Regions from separate parts of the Comamonas brasiliensis genome, predicted to be linked through region 2. Evidence: riboswitches for the same ligand, from Rfam matches in the RefSeq annotation. Region 2 holds a riboswitch; the other holds the start of a gene.
What was found. A riboswitch is a leader RNA that binds a small molecule or an ion and turns the genes downstream of it on or off. The one in region 2 is predicted to bind cobalamin.
Positions count from the first base shown of each region.

Region 1: another riboswitch for cobalamin. It lies ahead of DJFAAGMI_RS22485 (ABC transporter substrate-binding protein); the one in region 2 lies ahead of DJFAAGMI_RS03730 (nitrite reductase).

Region 1 covers NZ_JAANES010000006.1:350,508-361,388, reverse strand. The annotation lists gene DJFAAGMI_RS22525 (LysR family transcriptional regulator) at 1-206, shown strand, start outside; gene DJFAAGMI_RS22520 (hypothetical protein) at 211-528, opposite strand; gene infA (translation initiation factor IF-1) at 1,229-1,492, opposite strand; gene DJFAAGMI_RS22510 (hypothetical protein) at 1,516-1,734, opposite strand; gene DJFAAGMI_RS22505 (OprD family outer membrane porin) at 2,713-4,002, opposite strand; gene DJFAAGMI_RS22500 (pseudoazurin) at 4,091-4,570, opposite strand; gene DJFAAGMI_RS22495 (ABC transporter ATP-binding protein) at 4,586-5,389, opposite strand; gene DJFAAGMI_RS22490 (FecCD family ABC transporter permease) at 5,386-6,462, opposite strand; gene DJFAAGMI_RS22485 (ABC transporter substrate-binding protein) at 6,516-7,523, opposite strand; cobalamin riboswitch at 7,655-7,880, opposite strand; gene DJFAAGMI_RS22480 (GNAT family N-acetyltransferase) at 7,940-8,443, shown strand; gene DJFAAGMI_RS22475 (acetyltransferase domain-containing protein) at 8,574-9,761, shown strand; gene DJFAAGMI_RS22470 (Fur family transcriptional regulator) at 9,817-10,200, shown strand; gene DJFAAGMI_RS22465 (aminotransferase-like domain-containing protein) at 10,693-10,881, shown strand, end outside.
Region 2 covers NZ_JAANES010000001.1:819,478-830,358, forward strand. The annotation lists gene cobJ (precorrin-3B C(17)-methyltransferase) at 1-556, opposite strand, end outside; gene cobI (precorrin-2 C(20)-methyltransferase) at 582-1,322, opposite strand; gene DJFAAGMI_RS03725 (precorrin-8X methylmutase) at 1,334-1,963, opposite strand; gene DJFAAGMI_RS03730 (nitrite reductase) at 1,947-3,287, opposite strand; cobalamin riboswitch at 3,417-3,655, opposite strand; gene DJFAAGMI_RS03735 (vWA domain-containing protein) at 3,827-4,414, opposite strand; gene DJFAAGMI_RS03740 (magnesium chelatase ATPase subunit I) at 4,492-5,694, opposite strand; gene cobN (cobaltochelatase subunit CobN) at 5,691-9,515, opposite strand; gene cobW (cobalamin biosynthesis protein CobW) at 9,578-10,624, opposite strand; gene DJFAAGMI_RS03755 ((2Fe-2S) ferredoxin domain-containing protein) at 10,658-10,881, opposite strand, start outside.

The DNA.
Region 1 (10,881 bases), on a different contig from region 2:
CGCGTCTCGCCATTCCTTCGGCCTGGGCTGCTCAGGCCGCCACTGCCGCAGCGGCTGGCAGTGCGGTCCTGGTCAGCCGTCCCCTGGTGCCCCGGGTGCAGCGCAGCATCATGCTGGTCAAGCGCCAGCAGCGTGAACTATCGCCCGTCGCGCATCTGGTCTGGGATCTGATTGCGGCAGAGGCCGTCAGCCTGCTGGACGAATAGCCGCTCAGGGTCTGAGCACGATGCGCGAATCAATCACCAGCCCCTGCGGTTGCGGCGCGACATAGACCGGCTGGGGCGGCGCTATGTACACGGGCTGGGGCGCATGGTAGGCCGCAGGACGGCTCCTGCACTTGCGCTTTTCCTTGTACTCGCCATTGCTCTTCCACTTGCGCTCCACCTTGCACTGGCCATCCCAGTACTCTTCCTTGTGCTCGCGCTTGTGGTGATGGTGATGATGGCGGTCATGTGCCAGGCTGGTCAGAGGTGTGGCAATCAGCGCCATGGGCAGGCAGATGGAGACAAGAGCAAGGGTTTTCTTCATTCTGGGTAGGGCAGTCCAAGGCTGGAGCCATGGCTGCATCGGTGTTCAAAACGCTGCGAGCATAAGCGCAATGCACCGACGAGACTGTATCAATTCATGAGCGCAATTCGCGCTGTGGCTGTGCCTTGAGCGTGGGTTGTCGTTCCATGCTTGTAAAAAATATGAGCACCTTGTGCACGAAATACGGGAATTTCAGACTGTTTTCTATCTGAAATTTAGAGCTGGAAAGCGGAAGAAGCTATGTATTGAGTAGCTTTTCATCGAAGGCTGTTTTGACGTGGACCACGGTAGACACGAACCCGTGAATGCCATGGCTTCCGGGTCCAGGCATTCCTCCCGGGCCGCGGCGCCGGAATGCCTGCAAGGTCAGTTCGATGATGGCCCTGATTGCCAGACAGTGCGGCACCATCGGCAGGGCGGTAGCAGCCATGCCATGGGGCGCAGAGTTCTTGGAGGGGGAGTGGGGGTGAGGCCGGTTGCAGTCTTGCTGCTCCGGCTTCCGCATGCCTGAGGGTGTCGGTCAAGGCTGACTGCCGACTCCGGGTGTGATGCAGCATCTGCCGCCCGGTGGCGCGAGCCTGCCTCAAGCGAATTCCGGTGCCAAAGCCCTGATGTGGGCGCGATGCTGCTGCTGCTGAGCGGGCGCTTGCGCAGCGCCGAAGCTGGTGGTCGGGGCCTCCACCAGATCCACTGCTGATGCTTAGTGGCGGCGCTGCTGCGGCGCGGGATTGCTGTTGTTGGAGCGCTCGATGTGACGGAAGGTCAGGCGACCCTTGTTCAGATCGTAGGGAGACATCTCCAGCGTTACCTTGTCGCCTGCCAGCACGCGAATGCGGTGCTTGCGCATCTTGCCGCCGGAGTAGGCAATCAGCTGGTGGCCGTTGTCCAGCGTTACACGAAAACGGGCGTCCGGCAAAACTTCGTCCACTCTGCCTTGCATTTCAATCAATTCTTCTTTGGCCAAAACATTTCCTTTCAACAAAAAGGTCAGTTCAACTGGTTGTCCAGCACCATGCTGCGCCCTTCGGCGAGTGCATATTTGCTGGCCATGTCCGGGGTGTCGAACTGGCGGATAAATCTGAAAATCCGGTCATAGGTTCCGCGACGGATGGAAACCGCTGCAGCAACCTTGCCGGAGTGAGTCATTTGGGTGAGGGCAGTCACAATGTAGTTGCCGACACGCTCTGTGATTTGTTCTGTGTGCATATCGAGTCAACGGGCGGCACCAACCCTGGGCAGGGCATGCCGTCCAATGAAAAATGAAGGAATCCGGCTCTGATGAGTCGGGATCAAATAAGCCAGCCCGCTTGCGGGTGGCTCATGCTTCTTGCCAGGGAATGCTCTGGCTGTATGGAGCCGAGCGTGGGCAACGTGAGATCTGCCTGAGAGATGCTGCGCAGGGCAAGTGCCGCGCAGCAATCCAGAGATTATAAAGCATTGCTCTTTTATGCGCAAATCGTAATGAGTCGCGGCGCTGGCAGAGATGGTCCTCGGGCGGCTGGCCCTTGCGCATCGCGCGGCTGAAAGGCTGCACAGGATGATCTATGGAGGTTAATGCGCTCTTGGCACCCAGGTGGGAGTTGGTCATGCAAGGACTGCAGGACCGCAGCAGCGCTTGCTGCAGAGCTGAGAGGCTTGATCGTGGAAAAAAGGCTTGGCTAATAGGAGAGGGCCGCTGGCTAGCTAAAACGCTGCAGGCCCGTGCCTGTCAGCGCCCCACGATGAAGAGGCGGTACAGCGATTCGCTGCACCATGGGATGAATCATAAACGCAATTGAGAATCGTTCGCAAATAACCCTTTGAAATTGAGGACTAAGGGCTGATGAAGTGAAGGCCAAAGAGCCGGCCATGAACGCCGAGACCAAGGCATGCAGGCCGGCAAGAGAGGGCGACAGACGGAACGCGGCAGAGTGCCAGACAGCCAGAGTCAGGCCGGCGTGATCAATATTGCGGGTGCCTCTGCAAGAGGGCGGCTTGTGCAGGCTGCCGCTAATGGGTTGAGATCTTTGCCATCTGGCTGTCACATTTCAAAGGCAAGATGCGTAGCGCTGGGTTCTGGTTGTAGCACTGAAAGATGGCTTGACCCCTGGCGCCAATTCCAAAGCCTCGGCCTCAGTGCCGGGGCTTTTTGCTTGCCCGAAACGCAGTCCCAACGAATTGCTGGATTGCCGGACTTGTCCCGGTCTACAGGATCTTGAACGGCAATTCCGCCTGTAGTCGAAGCTGATTCATATTGGCCTCGCCCTGGGCCTTGTTGGTGCGATGCACGCCGTAGCGCAGCTGCAAATTCAGATGCTTCGCCACCCCATGCTGCACCGTGTATCTGAGCAGAAGGTCGCGTTCCCAGTGCTTGCCCTGGGTTCCCGAATAGCCGAGGTAGCTGGCATACACGGCATTGAGACGGCTGTTGTCGATTCCGGAGCCTCTGGTGTAGGCGACGCCTGCGCTCAACCCCGGGGTGGCGATGGAACTCAGGTCCACATCGTATTTGAGTTGCCAGGACGCTTCGCGCGGGCCGTTGAAGTCGGACAGCTGCATGGCATTCTCCAACCAGATGGAGCCGCGGTTCACATAGTCGAACGGATTGTTGCCGTTGACCTTCTGGTAGCCGAGACCTAATCTGTGAGCGCCTGCGACGTAGCTGCTCATCAGGCTCCAGGTGGTGGTGTCAATCTCGCCAGACCTGGCCCTTCCGGTATCGGTGCTGCGATAGAGGTTCAGATTGAACGACAGTGCACGCTTGTCTGACAGAGGAAGCTTGTAAAAACTTCCCAGGTACGCGGTGTTCCAGTTGTCCGCGTATTGTCCGTAGTAGCTGCTCAGCGTCAGATGTGGAACGGGAGTGTTCCATGCTGCACCTACAAAGCTGAAGGAGCCGCTGGTTACGCCCGAGTAGTTGCCCAGCAAGTCGGCGCCGTTCTTGCGCGCATTGCGGTCGGCCCAGCCGGTAAATCGCCCGGCCTGCAGCGTGAGTGTGGGGATGTCTCTGCTGATGACTTGCCAGCCCCGATTGCTTTCAGGCAGCAATCGGGTATCGGACGAACTGAAGATCGGTGTCTTGGTCCGCATCTCGCCCACTTTCAGTTCCGTGGAAGAGATTCGAGCTTTCAGTGCAGCGCCGGCACGACCAAAGCTATCCGCAATCTCTTGCCCATCCTTGGCCACATAGCGAGGTGTTGCCCGTGCATGCTCGGCCTGCGTCCCCAGATTGACGGCGCCATAGGCATGTGCATCGAGCCCCAGGCCGAGAACGCCCTGCGTGTAGCCCGATTCGTAATTGAGCATCAGGCCGTAGGCCGATTCTCGGGCCAGTGTCTGACCTCTTTGTCCGCTGGCCGCACGAAAGCTGCTTCCTTTCTGGTAGTTAAGCTGTTCCAGCAGCATGCGGTTTTGCATATGGAATGCAGCGCCCTCAATAAAGCCTTTGGCGTCATCTTGTGCTCCGGCAACAGCGCCACCACTGGCGCATAGCATGGCAGCGCTCAGTGCAGAAAGACGAAAAACACGGGCTCTCATCGGATGGATCTTTTCAGTGGCGGCTGCAGGCCCGATGGGCCGGATTTCATTGGCCATGGTGCGGCTCTCTGGATGCTCGAGATGCGGTCTGGGCGCGTGCAGCGATGTCCTGGAAGCGCTGCCTTGCCTGTTCAGGCACATCATCCGGTACGGATAGCTGGGACAAGGGGCTGTCGCCGACCTGGATCAGCATCACCATGCCCATTGCATAGTGGGGCTGGCACTTGACGCCGTAAAGACCTGGCTCGGTCATGGTGACCGTGATTTCCTGATTGGTCTTGCCTCTGAAGGGTGTCGCGCCTGCCGGCGCCATCCCCGGGATGGATACTGCATCGTGCCCGCTGCTGGTCGCGAGGAACTTGACGCTGTCGCCTGCTGCGATCCTGACGAATTCGGGCTCGTACGCCATGGCTCCGTGAGGACCTCGGTTGAGCATCTTGATCTCGACAGTTTCTGCCGCGGCGAAGTGCCCTGACAAACCGCAGGCAAGCAATGCGGCAATACGGATGGAGCTGGGAGCAGACATGAGGAACTTTCGGTTTTAGTGACTGGCCATCGCTTGAAAGCGCAGCACGTGGCTGCCGTCTTCCGGATCCAGCAAGGCGCGCACCTGAACCTGAAAGACCTGCTGCAGCAAATCCGGATTCAGCACCTCCAGGGGCTTGCCCAGCTGAACCAGGCGGCCCTGATGCATGACGGCCAGACGGTCGCAGGCCATGGCTTGGTTGAGGTCGTGCAGCGCGACCACCTTGGTGATGGGAAGCTCCCGGATCAGCTGCATCAGCGACAGCTGTTGGTGGATATCGAGGTGGTTGCAGGGTTCGTCAAGCAGCATCAACTGGGGCTGTTGCGCCAGGGCCCGTGCAATATGTGCTCTCTGGCGCTCGCCGCCCGACAAGGTGTTCCAGCGGCTGCCTGTCTTGGATAGCAGGCCGACATCGCGCAGCGCCTCTTTGACGATGCGCTGGTCGGCGGCCGACAAAGGAGCCAGCGCAGACAGCCAGGGCGTTCGCCCGAGCTCCACGGCCTCGGCCACGGTGATGGCATCGAGGGTGTCGGCGTCCTGCGCCACCAAGGCCAGCCGGCGCGCCACGGCACGCCTTGGCAGACGCTGCAGTGCCTGTCCCCCCAGCAGCACCTCGCCCGAGCTGGGCTTGAGCACACCGGATAGCAGTCGCAGCAGGCTGGATTTACCCGAGCCGTTCGGCCCTATGAGCCCCAGCATTTCACCCGGCTGCACTTGCAGGCAGACCTGCTGGACAATGGCTGTGCCACGCGCCTTCCAACTGATATCGCATGCTTCAAGCGCGACCATGTCCGGCTTGGCGAGGGTGTCAGGCGTCATGCGTGACCTCTTCTGCCTCTGAGCAAAACGCCGGCAAACACCGGGGCGCCGACCAGGGCGGTGATGACGCCAATGGGCAGAACCTGTCCCTTGATCAGGGTGCGTGAAACCACATCGGCGGCAATCAGGAAGATGGCTCCGATCAAGGCGCTGGCCGGGATCAGGCGCCCATGGCGCACGCCAACCAGCAGACGGGCCGCATGAGGAATCACCAAGCCCACGAAGCCAATCGCTCCGACCACGGAAACCATGACGGCTGTCATCAAGGCAGCTGCCAGCAGCAGGGTCAGCTGCACGCGGCGCACTGGTACTCCCAGTGCCGCGGCCGATTCGCTGCCGAAGGTGAATGCATCCAGAGAGCGGGCATGCATCAGACACACCAGCACTCCTGCCATAGCCACCGTAGCCGTCAAAACCGTATCGGGCCAGCGCACGCCGCTCAGATTGCCGAGCAGCCAGAACATGATGCCGCGCGCCTGCTCGGCACTGCCGGACTTGGTGATGATTAACGATGTCAGCGCATTGAACAGCTGCGAGCCCGCAATGCCGGCCAGCACGATTTGCCCGCCATTACGCAGGCCGCCATTGCCAGCGGCATGGGCCAGCAAGGCCACCAGGGCAAATGCGCAAACCGCTCCAAGGAAAGCCCCGGTGCTCATCGAGACCAAGCCCGCCCCCAGGCCGGCGACCGAAACCAGCACGGCCCCCGTGGAAGCACCTGCTGAAATGCCCAGCAGGTAGGGCTCGGCCAAGGCATTGCGCAGCAGGGACTGCAGAACAACGCCGCAGACGGCCAGCCCGGCCCCGCAGCTGGCTGCGACCAGGGCTCTGCTCAGGCGGTAATTCCAGACAATGCCCGCATTGATGGGGTCTATGACGTAGCTGGTGCCCAGCATTTGATTTGCGAGCACCTGGTACACGATGCGCGCGGAGATATCGGTCTCGCCAATCGCTATGCCGGACACGACGGCCAGCAGCAGCAAGGCGGCTGCTGCGGCCCCAAGCAGGGCGGCGCGCAGCAACCGGCCTGCCGGTAGAAGCGGTCTGGAAAGGCTCGGCGTGTAGGTATTCATGGCTCAGCGGCCGGGCAAGGTGCACCGGCATGCGGACTTCGTTGATGTCTGGCTTATTTGGCGAGGCCTTCGATCTGCAGCACCGCATTGGCAATCTGCTCCATGCCGTCCACCTGGCGGATGGAGCCCTGCAGGGCATCGGCGTCCACGATCACGATGCGGCCGTTCTTGACGGCATCCATGTGCTGGGTGACGGGGTCCTTCTTGAGGAAGTCCAGCTTTTTCTGGTAGTCGTCTGCAGGAAAGCGGCGACGGCCCATGCGGGCCACGATCAAAATCGAGGGATTGGCCTTGGCAATCGTCTCCCAGCCCACGGTCGGCCACTCCTCTGCGGATGTGATGACGTTGCGCAAGCCCAGAGCTTGCATCATGTAGCCGGCCACGCCGTTCTTGCCGGCCATATAGGGGTCGGCGGCCAGGTCTGCGCTGGAGAACCACAGTGCGGCAGACAGGTTCTGGAGCCCGGAGGATTTGACCTTGGCCACGGCCTGGGTCTGGCGATTGCTCAGCTCTTTGACCAGGCTTTCGCCGCGGGCCTCGACATCAAAGGCCTGGGCCAACTGGCGAATGCTTTTGTACAGGGCTTTCACGTCGTAGCTGGCAGTACGCGTGCCGTCAGATCCCACAAGATTGTTCTTGCCTTCGCAGTCGGCAGGCATGGCATAGGTGGCGATGCGCAGATCATGGAATTGCTCGCGCGTGCCCACCACGCCATCCTTGCCCACCATCCATTCAAATTGCGAAACCACCAAGGCGGGGCGCTTGCCGAGGACCGACTCGAAGCTGGGAATGTTGTCGGACAGGCGTGGCACCTTGTCGTTGACAGCCTTGAAGCGGGGCTGTACCGGGTTGAACCAGAGCGCTGTTCCGACAACCTTGTCGCCCAGGCCGAGGGCATAAAGCATTTCAGTGCCGGCCTGGCCTATGGTGACCACCGAGGTGGGCGCCTTGTCGAGAGTGAGGGTGTAGCCGCAGTTTTGCAGCTGCACAGGAAAGTCGGTTGCATGAGCGGAAAATGCGGTAGCGAGCAGGGCAGTGCTGGCAAGGCTTCGAAGCAGCATCGGAATATCTTTCCAGAAGCGGCGAAAAGCATCTTGGAAGACATAGCAGGACACGCGCCTGAACTTTGCCCTGAGTGGCAGCAGGTTATCGGAGCGATGAAATGCTCACTTCCCGGACACCCCGCCGGCAATGAATGGTTGGTGCTCTGGCAGGTCTCCTGACTGGCAAATCATCGCTGGCTCATCGCCTTCCCAAACAGATGTTCAGTGGCTGTGTGATGGCTGGCTCATTGCCTACAGTTGCGGGGGCAGTTCCATTTCACGGGCCGGCCCCGAAGGTGCCTGACCACTGGATTCCCTCATGCATTCGCCGCTGCGCACGCATGTTCTTGCGAAACCAAAGTTGCGGTAATGTATCTGATTTTGTAGCAATCAGTCCCAAGCCAGGACGACGAATGAGCCCCGATTGCCTCTCCATGCCCCGCTTGCAAGACATTTCCATTCAGCGCGTTCGTGAATTGCATCAGGTTCACGGCTTTTTGCAAAGCGCACGTGTTTCCATGTTCGGCGGGCGCATCGCTTCACTGGAAATTCCCGAGGATCTTCGCCATTTCGAAGAGACCTATCTATCGGGTAGCGGCTGCATGCTGGCGGCTCTCGATGCTGACCAAAGAGTGCAGGCCACGATTGCCTGCCGGGACTATGACGGCAGATTTGCGCAACTGGATTTCGGACCGCAGAAGGTGGTCGAGGTCGTGCGCCTGTTTGTCGCGCCGCAATTCCGGCGCTCAGGCGTGGGGCAGGCGATGCTGGATGTGCTGATGCGCCATGCTCTGGCCCAGCAGGTGCAGGTGCTTTATCTGCACACCCATCCATTCCTGCCGGGAGCTCTTGAGTTCTGGCAAAGACAGGGCTTTGCGGTGATCGAGCGTGAAGAAGATCCGCTATGGCAGACCGTTCATATGCAGCGTCTCATGTGAAGCTTGGGAGAGCTGTCCAAGGCTCGGGCTGTCGACTGGGTCCTCGACCTGCGTATTGGAAGCGGGCGTGAAATTGAGCATGTCTGCGCCAGACACCGGGTATGAATTGTTATGATATTGATAATTCGATATCAATAAAGCAAGCAACTTGTCCTCTCTGTCTTCTCCACCAGTAATTGCTGGCCGTCTGCAATCGATCGATGCGTTGCGTGGTCTCGTCATGCTGTTCATGTTGCTCGACCATGTCCGTGAAACCTTTTATCTGCATCTACAGGTTCCCGACCCCATGGTGGTGGCGGACACTCCGCCCGGCCTGTTTTTCCCGCGCATGCTCGCCCATTTGTGTGCGCCGGTATTCGTGTTTTTGACGGGCCTGGGGGCCTATCTGTATGCCAGCCGGCATGCCGGTGCTGCTCAGGCGCGCACCGCGTCCGGCTTTTTGTGGCGGCGTGGCCTGTTCTTGGTGCTGCTGGAGGTGACGGTCGTCAACTTTGCCTGGACCTTCCAATTTCCTCCCGCCAAGATCTTTCTGCAGGTGATCTGGGTGATCGGTCTGTCCATGCTGGCCCTGTCGGTGCTGGTATGGCTGCCACGCAAGGCCTTGCTGCTGCTGGGGCTGGTGCTGATTGCGGGGCACAACCTGCTCGATGGTCTGCATTTTCCTGCGGGCCACGTGATGCATGTACCCTGGGCGATCCTGCATGACCGTGGCTGGCTGGAGCTGGCCGGAGTGCAGCTGCGCACGTCCTATCCTCTGTTGCCCTGGATCGGCGTTATTGCTCTGGGCTACGGTATCGGTCCGTGGTTTGGCAAAGCCTGTGATTCGGCGCAGCGCCGCCGCTGTCTGCTGATGGCAGGCATTGCCTCGTTGCTGGGCTTTGCGCTGCTGCGCACGCTCAATGTCTATGGCGATGCGCCCTGGCTGACCGGTACGAATGCGCTGCAGACACTGATGTCCTGGTTCAACGTCACCAAGTATCCGCCCTCGCTGTTGTTCCTGATGTTGACGCTCGGTATCGGCTTGCTGCTGCTGTGCGCCTTCGAGAACGCCGCAGGCCGCAACGGGCTGCAAATGCTGGCCACCTTGGGGGCCGCACCCATGTTCTTTTATGTGCTGCACCTGTACGTGCTCAAGTTCATGTACCTGGCGGCAGTGGCGTTCTGGGGGGCCAACCAGGGACAGTTGTTCGGACTGAGCAGCCTGCTTTGGCTGTGGGTGATCGCAGCGCTGCTGGCTGTGGCTCTGTATCCCGCAGCAAGCTGGTTTGCCGCACTCAAGCAGCGCCGGCGCGACATTACCTGGCTCAAGTACCTCTAGGATCGAGCCACGGCACAATACTGCCTCCTGTCGCTATTGACCCAGCCTCGCCACGATGAACACCTCCAAGCAACGATCCACCAAGCAGCGCGCGGCCATTGAGCAGGCCATGGCAGAGGCCGACAGGCCGCTTGCGCCACAGGAGGTATTGGAGTTGGCGCAGGCAACCTTGCCCGGGCTTGGCATTGCAACCGTGTACCGGGCACTCAAGGCGATGGCCGAAGAGGGATTCCTTCGTGAGGTGCACCTGCCCGAGCGCACCCCCATGTATGAGGTGGCAGGGCACGGCCACCATCATCATTTCCAATGCACGGTCTGCCAGCGGGTGTTTGATGTGCATGCCTGCCCCGGCAATCTGGCGAGTTTGGCGCCAGCGGGATTCCTGGTCGACAGCCATGAAATCACGCTGTATGGCCGCTGCCGTGACTGCGCAGCCTGAACTCGCTGTCCACCGGCCATGGCCTGCCTGCGGTGTCGGTACCCGAGGAGCGCAGCGGGTGAGTTGACCGCTGCCAACTGCTTCAAGGTAGCCGTTCGCAGGTGGATTTCCGGTGGCGGCAAAGAGCGCTTGGATGGCGTTGACAACGCTTGATACTTCCAATGTTGAGCGCTTTGTTTGCATTCGGTGCATGGCCTGCGCCTTGTGCATCAGGCAGGTCTTTGCTTGCGGCTCGCGAATCAATCGTCCAGTGCTCTTCCGGCAAGCACAGCGTGGCAAATGACTGGCGTCCCGCCCTGCCAATCTATGGGTGACGAACAGGTGCAGAGCCTGCCTTGAGTCGGTTCCTGCCTGGCAGCCGCATCGCTTTCGGCAAGGTGGGTGCGTTATCCCTGCCGGAGTCAGGAGGCTCTGCAGGCAGGTCATGGTGCACAATCAATCACAATTGCTCCATACTGTAGTGGAGTGCTTGCCAACACGGTGGACATTCGAATGGCGCGCAGCGGTACTCTCATCAACCAGGTCATGTCGCATATTCGGGCTGGCATTGCCTCTCGAAGCATCTTGCCTGGAACGCGGCTGCCCTCGATCCGGCAGCAGGCCCGATTGCTGAAAATGTCGGTTTCCACCGTGGTGGAAGCGTATGAACGACTGGCGGCAGAAGGCGCTGTCGTATCGCGC
Region 2 (10,881 bases):
GCACCTGCAGGGCGCGTGAGAAGCCATCGGGGCGCGAGCGCGAGCAGGGGTTGTAGAAGGCCATGGCGAAATCGGCCTGGGCGGCCAGGCGGATGCGGCGCTCGATGATGCTGGCGGGTTTGAGGTTGTCGGACAGATTGATGGTGCAGAAATCATGCCCTAAGGGCGAGCCCAGGCGGGCTGCTGCTGCCAGCATGGCGGTGATGCCCGGCTGCACCTGCACGTCCACGCCTTGCCAGCGGGCATGCTCCTCGGGGCTGGCCTGCTCCAGCGTCTCGAATACGGCACTGGCCATGGCGAACACGCCCGGGTCGCCCGACGAGAGCATCAGCACCTTGCGGCCCCGGGCTGCAAGATTCAGGGCGTTGCGCGCACGCTCCAGCTCCTCACGGTTGTCGCTGGCATGCAGTTGCAGGTGCTCCAGGCCCTGCAGCCGCGCCACGTAGGGAAAGTAGCCGAATGCATCGCTGGCGCTGGCAATGCTGTCGCGAACCTGTTGCGTCAGCAGGGCATCATCGCCCGGGCCCAGGCCCAGCACCAGGAGTTGTGGAGGCATTGAGGTCTTGCTCATGTCAGCGCGATCACATGTCATTGGCCGGGCGGCGGCCCTGGCCGTGCACGACGATGATGGCGAAGTAAGGGCAGCGCTCGGGCGCATCGCGCAGCGGCATGACCTGCTGATCGCTCATGGTGCCGTTGATGACCAGCCAGGCACGGTCCAGCTTGCCTTGCTCGTCCAGCAGCCCACGGATGCGGCCCAGATGCCGTCCCACCTTCATGATGACCAGCGCGTCCGAGCGCGCCATATGCTCGCGCAGCGGCGTATCGGGCAAGGTCGCGGGCAGCACGCTCATCACATCGTCACCCCAGGTCATGGGAATGCCGGTGGCATGCCAGCAGCCCACCATGCCGGGGATGCCTGGCAGCACCTCCACCGTGACCTGTTCCGCTTGGCGCAGACGCACATAGAGGTGCATGAAGGAGCCGTAGAAGAACGGATCGCCTTCGCAGAGCACGATCACATCCTCGCTGCGCGTCAGCTCCGTCAACCTGGACTGCCAGTCCTGATAGAAACTGGACAGCTGGGCGATGTAGCGCGGGTCATCGTGTGGGATCTCCGTCGTCAGCGGATACTCCATCGGGTATTCCGTGACCTCGGCATGCAGCAGGCCATTGACCAGCTGCCGCGCCTTGCCCGGGTGGCCGCGCTTGCGGAAGTAGGCCACATGACGGGCGTTTCTCAGCAGGCGGTCGGCCTTCACGCTCATCATGTCGGGATCGCCGGGACCCAGTCCCACGCAGAAGATTTTTCCGTGATTCATGGTGACTCTTCCTACTCCACCGTGGTTGCCAGCGCGTTGATGGCGGCAACCGTGATGGCGGAGCCGCCGAGGCGCCCTTGCACGATGGCAAACGGAATCTGTCCCCATTCGCGCAGCGCGTCCTTGGACTCCGCGGCTCCCACAAAGCCCACCGGGCAGCCGACGATGGCGGCAGGGCGCGGGCAGTCCGGGTCCTGCAGCATATGGAGCAGATGAAACAGGGCCGTCGGCGCATTGCCGATGGCGACCACGGCACCGTCCAGATGCTCGCGCCACAGCTCCAGTGCTGCAGCGCTGCGGGTATTGCCCATGTCGGCGGCCAGCGCTGGCACACGCGGGTCCTGCAGGGTGCAGATGATGGGGTTCTGGGCCGACAGGCGCTTGCGCGTGATGCCCTCGCTGACCATGCGTGCATCGCAGAGCACCGGTGCTCCGCGCTGCAGCGCGGCTTCTGCGGCTGCGGCAAAGGTCGGGGAGAAATGGATGTGCGCGGCCAGCTCCACCATGCCGGCTGCGTGAATCATGCGGCAGGCGACCCGCTCTTCCACGGGGTTGAAGCGCTTGAGATCGGCCTCGCGGCGGATGATGCTGAACGATTGCCGGTAAATCTCTTCACCGCACTTTTCATAGTTGTAGGTCATTGAGTTGTTGCTGTATATCGTGAGGATCGGAGTCCAGAGGCCGATAGGGAATGGAGGCCTGGGCCGATGGCTGTGCTTCGGCGGGGCTGGCGTGAAGCCATATCTGGCCCGCTGTGTCCTGGCTGGCAAACACCACATTTGTCGCATCGGAAGGCAGGGCACAGAGCTTGGCGCAACCACTGATATGAAGATGCCGGTCCGCCGCCTGTGAGCTGGCGAACCGCAGGGCCATGGACTGGGCCGGGATATGGGCCTGAGGGCAGTTGGGGGCGCCGGTGCAGGCCGAGACCCGCAGGCGCACATCCGTGGACTGGCGGATCCAGTCCCAGGAATCGAGCCGGGCCGGCAGTGAATCCAGGTGCTTGTTCGGCAGCAGCAAGGATTTCCAGGGCGTGACCCGGATCTCCGCCTGCTCGGGCATGAGAGCCGCCAGCTTCTGTATGGCCCATGCGTCCAGGCGCCCCAGCGGGGCGCCCAGCAGCAGGCCGTGAGGGTTGAGCGCTCCGGGCCGCAACGGCCTGGAAGCGGTATTGTCCGGAGTGCGGGGCTCAAGGTGATGACTGGCCCCGGTGAGCCCGCAGGCCTGAAGGTCGATGGGCTTTGCAAGGGCGCGCAATCGGCCTGCCGCCTGCGCGCTGCGCTCACGGGCAAACCACAGGGCAATCCGTATGGCGGCCTGGACGGCTGCCGGTGCGCTCTCGAAGCCGTACCAGTCTGCCGATTGGCCCAGCGCAAGTCCATAGCGCCCATCGGCACAGGCCCACAGCTGAAGATCGGAGCTCAGGCTCTGGAGATGGCACTGCGGGTCATCGACCAGCATGTCGAATTTGCCGGGCAGGGCCGGAATGTCCTGCTGTTGCAGGGCCAGGGGAGTCAGATCACGCGCCGCTGCCACGCAAAGCGCCAGAGCCAGCGCATGGGTGCGATCTCCTCTGGCATAGAACGGTGTGCAATGCACGGCAGGCGCCAGATCTGTCTGTTCATCGGCAGGGGCCAGCCTGGAGGCAACGAGCGCCGCGCGCAACGCAGGCAGCGCCGATTCGTGCACGCCGCGCAATTGCAGGTTGCCGAGGCGCGTCAGCTCGATCTGGCCCGAGGCGTGGGTTCGCGAGAGCTCGGCCAGTACCAGCCACTGAGCGGCGCTGAGAGACGCGCAGCGAGGGCGCACGCGAACGATCCAGCCGTCCTGTGCCTGCATGGGCTTCCAGGTGCTGGGGCACCAGCCGCGAATCTGAATGGTCTCAGGGCTGGACAAGCGCTGCTCCAGGCGACGAGGCCAGGGCACGGCCGGCCCGCTGGGACAAATCTGACTGGCAAATTCCATGCAACATAGGTCATCCACGGTCGGTTTGGCCGATACCCGGGCCAGACAAACAAAATGTGCAGAGGGAAATGAAGAGGTGATGAGCCGCACGCAGGCGCTGGCATATCACAAGCCACATGCAATCCCGCTGCGCCTTGTACACATCAGGCCGGTCTCCGGACTTACAGAGCCCACCTGAGGGTGGCATGTCGATGCGCCTTCCCGCTTTCGCAGTGGCGGCCATGGCCGTGGGCCAGAGCGTGCATCGCCATATATCTGATTACCGTTGCGGGTGCAGTGCAGGATTGATGGGGATTCCATTCACCTGCTTCTCGTTTCACCTCCGCGCGCAGAGCACGCCTTGAGGCACCTGTGGTGGCGCGATCTTACGCGATAACCTGGTGCATACGGCCCAATTCATCGGCCTGGCGGCCGCTTTCCTGCCGCCTGTGCGGTCACTGAATATCGATAGGGCGAGCAGGGGCAGTGTGATGCCCTGTTGGATGGTTATCAAAATAGATAGCTGCTAGCGCTTGCCTGTTAAGCGGCAGAGGCGATTCTTAGTTGAATTTCAGCGGCAATCGAAGAGTATTCGGCCAGGCCTTTGTCAGCCTCTCGGCACCACCAAACAGACGCTTGTTCTGGCCCGCAGCGGCTTCACAGTCCACCAGAATCTGCGCCAGGGCAGGTATGGGGCCGCGCTCCAGTTGCAGCACATCGGGGCTGCGGAAGTCGCTGATCAGCCACAGGCAGGATGGTTGCCGGGAGTATCTGGCCGCCATCTGCCAGCCTGACTCCAGGGCCTGGGCCAGCGGCGTGCCGCCACCGCCGCGCAGCGGCTCGATCAGATCGGCATTCCAGCGTGGCGCCCGCGTGGGCTCCAGCAGCCAGTGCAACTGGCCTGCGCCGAAGCACAGCAGGGCCACGGATTCGCGCTGCAGATAGGCCCGGCGCAGCCACTGCAGCAGCAGGCCCTTGGCCTGGGCGAACGCGCCGCTCTCCACCATGGAGGCCGAGCAGTCCAGCAGGAACAGGTGTTGCCTGCGCACCGTTCCCTCGGGCTGGTGCCAGCGCAGATGGGCGGGTGCCAGCGGCAGCCCCTGGCGCTGGCGCAGCGTGCCAGTCCAGTCAATCGATGACCCTGGCATCTTGTGGGCGCTGGATACGGCATGGCTGGCCAGGGCCAGGCCTTGGTTGGCGGAGCCGACTTGCCCCCGGCCGGCGCTCAGCGCAGCAGACCGGAGGCCCGGGCTTTTTTTGCGGCCAGGGCCTCCAGGGCTGCTTGAGCCATGGCGTCGGCCTGTTGAGGCTCGAAGACGACGCTGCTCACGGCTTGAGCCTGACCCCAGCCGGCAGGCGGCTGTTCGAGGCCCGGGCCGGTGTCTTGAGGCAAGGAGCCGGTGGCGCCGGGCTCGCGGGAGGCCGCTGAAGGGGATGCTGACGCCTGGATATCAGGCTCCGTGCGGTCTTTGCGGTCCGTGCCGGATGGCGCAGCGGGCAAGGCCGCAGGTGTGCCTGCGGGAGTCTGCTGGGGCTGACTGGCGCTGCCCGGGTCTGGCTGCGCAGCGCGATGCTGCAGTACCAGTGGAGCGACTTCGGCCACATGGGCTGGCGTGATGCTGTGACTGCCTTGCCAGGCTGCCAGGGCGCGTGCAGCGCGCAGCATGACCAGGTCGGCACGCAGTCCGTCTACCTGGGCGGCAATGCACTGCAGGGCTACGGCCTCGTGGACGGCATCGCTCCAGGTCAGTTCCGAGGCATTGCGGCAACGGCTGCGGGCCTGCGCCAGCTGCTGGCGGATCTCCTGCTGGTGGGCTGCATGGGATTGCACAAAGCCCTGGGGGTCCAGGTCAAAGCGCAGCCTGGCCTTGACGATGCTGCTGCGCAGCTGCGGGTCCTGGGCATTGTCCAATTGCACACAAAGGCCCAGGCGGTCCAGCAACTGCGGGCGCAGCATGCCTTCCTCGGGGTTCATGGTGCCGACCAGCACAAAGCGTGCAGCATGGCTGTGCGAGATCCCGTCGCGCTCTATGCGATTGATGCCGGAGGCTGCCACATCAAGCAGCACATCGACGATGGCATCGGGCAGCAGATTGATCTCATCGACATAGAGAACCCCTTCGTGCGCCTTGGCGATCAGGCCCGGCGCAAAAGCCACTTCATGGCCCGCCAGAGCTTTGGAAAGGTCCAGGCTGCCGGTCACATGCTCGATGGAGGCACCTAGCGGCAGGGTGACGAAAGGTGCAGGTGCCAGCAGATCCGCCAGCGCACGTGCTGCCGTGGACTTTGCAGTGCCGCGCGGTCCCCGGATGAGCACGCCGCCCAGCTGTGGCTCGATCGCGGCCAGCAGCAGAGCCTGCACCAGGGTGGGCTGTCCCTGTATGGCAGAGAGAGGGAATACGGGTACCGGATCGTGGTTGGGGCTCATTGGGAAACCTGTCCTTCCATGAATTCTTCGTGCTCCAGCATCTGGGTCAGCAGGCTCTGGCGATGCTCGCCGGGCTGCTCCCACATGCCACGGTCTATGGCTTCCAGCAGGCGCGAGACGATATCGCCCAGCGCCTGTGGATTGTGCTGGCGCAGAAACTGGCGCACGCTCTCATCTTCCACATAAGCCTGGGTGACCATGGCGTAATGCTGGTCCGAGACCAGCGCGGTGGTGGCATCGAAGCCGAACAGATAGTCCACCGTGGCCGCCATCTCGAAGCCGCCCTTGTAGCCGTGGCGCATGGCGCCCGCAATCCACTTGGGATTGGTGACGCGGGCGCGTACCACGCGGCCGATCTCCTCGGCCAGGGAGCGAATCCTGGCAGACTGAGGATTGCCGTGGTCGCCATGATAGACGGCAGGGTCGCTGCCGCCCAGGTGCCGCACGGCCGCCACCATGCCGCCCTGATGCTGGTAGTACTCGCTGGAGTCCAGCAGGTCATGCTCGCGGCTGTCCTGATTCTGCAGCACCACGTCCAACGCTTGCAGACGCCGCTCCAGAGCGGCGCGGGCGGGCACGCCATCGGCCTGCTGGCCATAGGCATAGGCACCCCAGTGCAGGTAGTGGCGTGCAAAGTCGGCCGCATCGGTCCACTGGCCGCTACGCAGCATCTCGTGCATGCTGGCGCCGTAGCTGCCGGTGGGCGCTCCGAAGACGCGCCACAGCGCCTGCTCGCGGGCCGCGTCGGCGCTCAGGCCCTGGTCCATGGCGGTTTGCGTGTCACGCAACATGCGGGCGCGGATAGGGTTGTCCTCGGCGTCCTCATCCAGCTCGGCCACGGCACGTACCGCGGCATCGAACATCTGCACCACGTTGGGAAAGGCATCGCGGAAAAAGCCGCTGATGCGCAGCGTCACGTCGACGCGCGGGCGGCGCAGGCCCACGGCGGGAATGATTTCGAAGTCGGTCACGCGCTGGCTGCCGGCCGCCCATTTGGGGCGCACCCCGATCAGGGCAAAGGCCTGGGCGATATCGTCGCCGCCGGTACGCATGGTGGCTGTTCCCCAGACGGAAAGACCGATGGCTTGCGGATATTCGCCATGCTCCTGCAGATAACGCTCCAGCAGGCGCTGAGCGGACTGCTGCCCCAGCGCCCAGGCAGTCTGGGTGGGGATGGCGCGGGTGTCCACGGTGTAGAAGTTGCGACCCGTGGGCAAGGTGTCGCAGCGCCCGCGCGAGGGCGAGCCGCTGGGACCGGGGGGGACAAAGCATCCTCGCAGTGCGCGCGAGAACTGCAGCAGCTCCTGAGGGCCGCAGGCGTCCAGTGACGGTGCAATCTGCTGCTCTATGCGCGTCAGCACTTGTAGTGTGTGCGGCCAGTCGCGGGCCAGCTCGGGCCGGGCAATGACCTGCAGGGCCAGCAGCTCGAGCCGCTCGCGCGTGTCGCCGCCATGGCGCCAGGCACCGGCGTCCTGCTGCTGCAGCGGGGCCGGACGCGGGCCGTTCCAGGGCGCGGCGGCATCCATGTCCAGCGGGTTCCAGTCCATGGCCGGCAGCAGGTCGGTGGCCAGTGCGTTGAGCAGGCCCTGCTCGTTGCCACCACTGCCCGGGTAGCGCGCCAGCGACAGCAGGGTCGATTCACGCAGCTGGCCCTGGGGCGAGCGGCCGAAGATATGCAGGCCATCGCGGATCTGTGTTTCCTTGAGTTCGCACAGATAGGCATCGATGCGTTCCAGCAGCTGCTCGTCGGCATCGGGCTGCGCGCCTGCCGCTTCGAGGCCGAGTTCGCGCAGCAGATCCTGCTGCCTGGCGCAGTCCAGAATCTGCTTGCGCAGCATGCCGGAGCGGCGCAGATCGACCAGCAGGGCTTCGTAGTATTCGTCCACCAGGCGTTCCAGCTCCTGCATGGGGCCGTGGTTTTCGGCGCGCGTGAGCGGCGGCATCAGATGGTCGATGATGACGGCCTGGCTGCGGCGCTTGGCCTGAGCCCCTTCGCCCGGGTCGTTGACGATGAAGGGGTAGACATGCGGCAGCGGACCGAGAATGGCATCGGGCCAGCATTGCTGTGACAGCGCCAGGCTCTTTCCCGGCAGCCATTCCAGGTTGCCATGCTTGCCCACATGGACCATGGCGTCCACGCCGAATACATCGCGCAGCCAGAAGTAGAACGCCAGATAGTGATGGGGCGGCACCAGCTCGGCGTCGTGGTAGCTCGCGTAGTCATTGCGCCCGTCGAGAGAACGTGCGGGCTGTATGCCGACAAAGACATGGCCCAGCTGCAGGCCCGCAATCATGAACCAGCCATCGCGCAGCATGGGGTCCTGCTCGGGCGCACCCCAGCGCTCGGTTATGGCCTGTGCCATATCGCCGGGCAGCTTTGCCAGGCGCTGTTGATAGGCCTGCAGCGAATAGCCCTGGCTCGCGGGACGCAGAGGCCATTTTTTCGGGTCATTGGCAATGCCCTGCTGTAGCAGGCCCATCAGAGCCAGACCGGAGTCGGGCCGCGCAGCAGCATCCCCCAGCTGCCAGCCGTCGCGTGCCAGCTGATCCAGCAGAGCGATGACGGATTCCGGCGTATCGAGGCCCACGCCACTGCCCATCCGTGCTTCGCTGCCCGGGTAGTTGGCCAGTATCAGCGCGGCTTTCTTCTGCACTGCGGGCTTGCTGCGCAGCTGACACCAGCGCCAGGCCAACTCGGCAATCCAGGCAATGCGGTCGGGCTCGGCCTGGTAGCTGATCACATCGGCTTGCGTCAGCTCGCAGCGATGGGCCAGGCCCTTGAAGCTCATGGCGCGCGTCATGATGCGGCCGTCCATCTCGGGCAGCACCACCTGCATGGCAATGTCGCGCGGGCGCAGGCCCTGGCTGTCAGCCAGCCAGTCCTCGCGGTTGCTGCCGCTGGCGATGACCTGCAGCACGGGAATGTCGCCTGCCAGCGCATCGGCCGCCTCGCCGGTGCGCGCATGTTCTCCGAGGGCCGCAAACGCCGTGGTGTTGAGAATGATCTGCACCTGGTGGGTGAGGCACAGGGAGCGCAGCGTCTGCAGGCACAGCCCGTCCTTGAGCGACTCCAGGGCCAGCGGCAGCGGGTTCAGGCCGCGTGCGAGCAGGGCGTCAGCCATGAGGTCGAAGGCCTCGGTATTGGCCGCCAGCAGATGTGAGCGGTAGAACACCAGCATCGCCACGGGGGCGCCTTGGGTCCAGCGCGCCTGCAGGTCGTCCAGGCCCGGAAGATGCCCTGCATCGTCGGCCAGCCAGCTTTGTGGCACATGCACGGCCACGGGGGGCAGCACTCGCACTGGCGCGCCCTCGCGGCCCTGGTTCAGGCCCCAGGCTGCCGCCATGCGCAGGAACTCGCGCGCATTGCCCAGGCCACCGGCGCGCAGATATTGCCAAAGCGCACGGCTTTGCTCGGGCTCAAGCGTGCCCTTGGCCAGCAGTTCCGGATCTTCCTGGTTGTCGCCAGAGAACATGGCCAGCTTCTGGCCCTTGCGGCGCGCCAGCTTTTGCAGCTGCTCAATGCCGTAGGGCCAGGTGGACTCGGCTCCCAGATGGTCGACGATGACCAGCCTGGCATGCTGCAGCACCTCGTCGATATACAGATCGAGCGAGGCGCTCTGGCGCAGATGCAGCAGATTGGCGAGCCGCAGCGTGGGGACATCGGTTTCGGCTTGCTGCCACATCCGGTAGGCATCGGCCAGCAGCGACAGCGTGGTGTCGGCGGAACTGAGCACCACCATGTCGGCAGGCGTCTGGTCCAGACGGGTGATGATGCTGTCGTCTTCGACAAAGCCGCCAGGGCGGGAGCTGAGCAGGTGCATGATTCAAAAAGATAGCTTTATTCGCTTGCCAGTAAAGCGATTGAGGCTGATTTTGCTTGGATTTATGCCTGTGCGCCCAGCAAGGCCTGGCGCAGCACGGCGGCGTCCAGCTGCTTGCCGATGAACACCAGGCGCGTGGCTGCAGCTTCGCCCTCGGCCCAGGCACGGTCGAAATAGGCATCGAAGCGGCGACCCACGCCTTGCACCAGCAGACGCATCTTCTTGCCCGGCAGCGCGGCAAAGCCCTTGACACGCAGTACGCCATGCTGCTCCACGATGGACTGCAGGGCCCGCATCAGGCGCTCACGGTCCACGGCACCCAGGTCCAGGTGCAGGGAGTCGAAGGCATCGTGGTCATGGTCTTCGTCATGGTCATGGTGGCTGTGCTTGTCGTCGATCGACAGCTCGGCGGCGCGATGCTGGCCCAGCAGCACGTTCAGCGGCACCTGGCCCTGCACGGCTTCGATCATCTTCACGCTGGCCGGTACTTCTTCGGCCACCAGGGCACGTACCTGGCCGAGTTGTTCGGCCGTGACCAGATCGGCCTTGGACAGCACCACCAGATCGGCGGCCGAGAGCTGGTCCTCGAACAGCTCGTGCAGGCTGGCGTCATGGTCGAGATTGGGATCGGCCTGGCGCTGCTCGTCGACGGCATGCGGGTCATGGGCAAACTGGCCGGCGGCCGCAGCGGGCGTGTCGACCACGGTGACCACGGAATCGACGGTGAAGACATTGGCAATGTCGGGCCACTGGAAGGCCTGGACCAGGGGCTTGGGCAAGGCCAGACCGCTGGTCTCGATCAGCAGCACATCGATATCGGCGCGGCGCTCGGCCAGGGCCTTCATGACGGGGAAGAACTCTTCCTGCACGGTGCAGCACATGCAGCCGTTGGCCAGCTCGTAGATTTGACCGTCGGCGCCGCCTTCCTCCTGGCAGCCTATGGCGCAGGTCTTGAGGATTTCGCCGTCAATGCCCAGTTCGCCGAACTCGTTGACGATGACGGCCACGCGCAGCCCCTTGGCCTGCTCGAGGATATGGCGCATCAAGGTGGTCTTGCCGCTGCCGAGAAAGCCGGTGACGATGGTGGCGGGAATCTTGGTGGTTTGCATGGATCTATCTCCGGTGGAGGAAAGCAAGAGAAATCAGGAGCGTTCGAGGACAGCCGGTCCGTGGACATGGCATTGCGGGTTGACGCGCGCATCAAGCACATGGCCTGTGAGCGTGGACGCCAGATTGTCGGCATCCATGGGACCGTACCAGACGCCGTCGGGGTAGACGATCATCAACGGGCCATGGTTGCAGGGGTACTGGCAGCCGGTCTGCAGCGGTTGCAGCCGGTTTTTCAGTCCCGGGGTTTCACGTATCG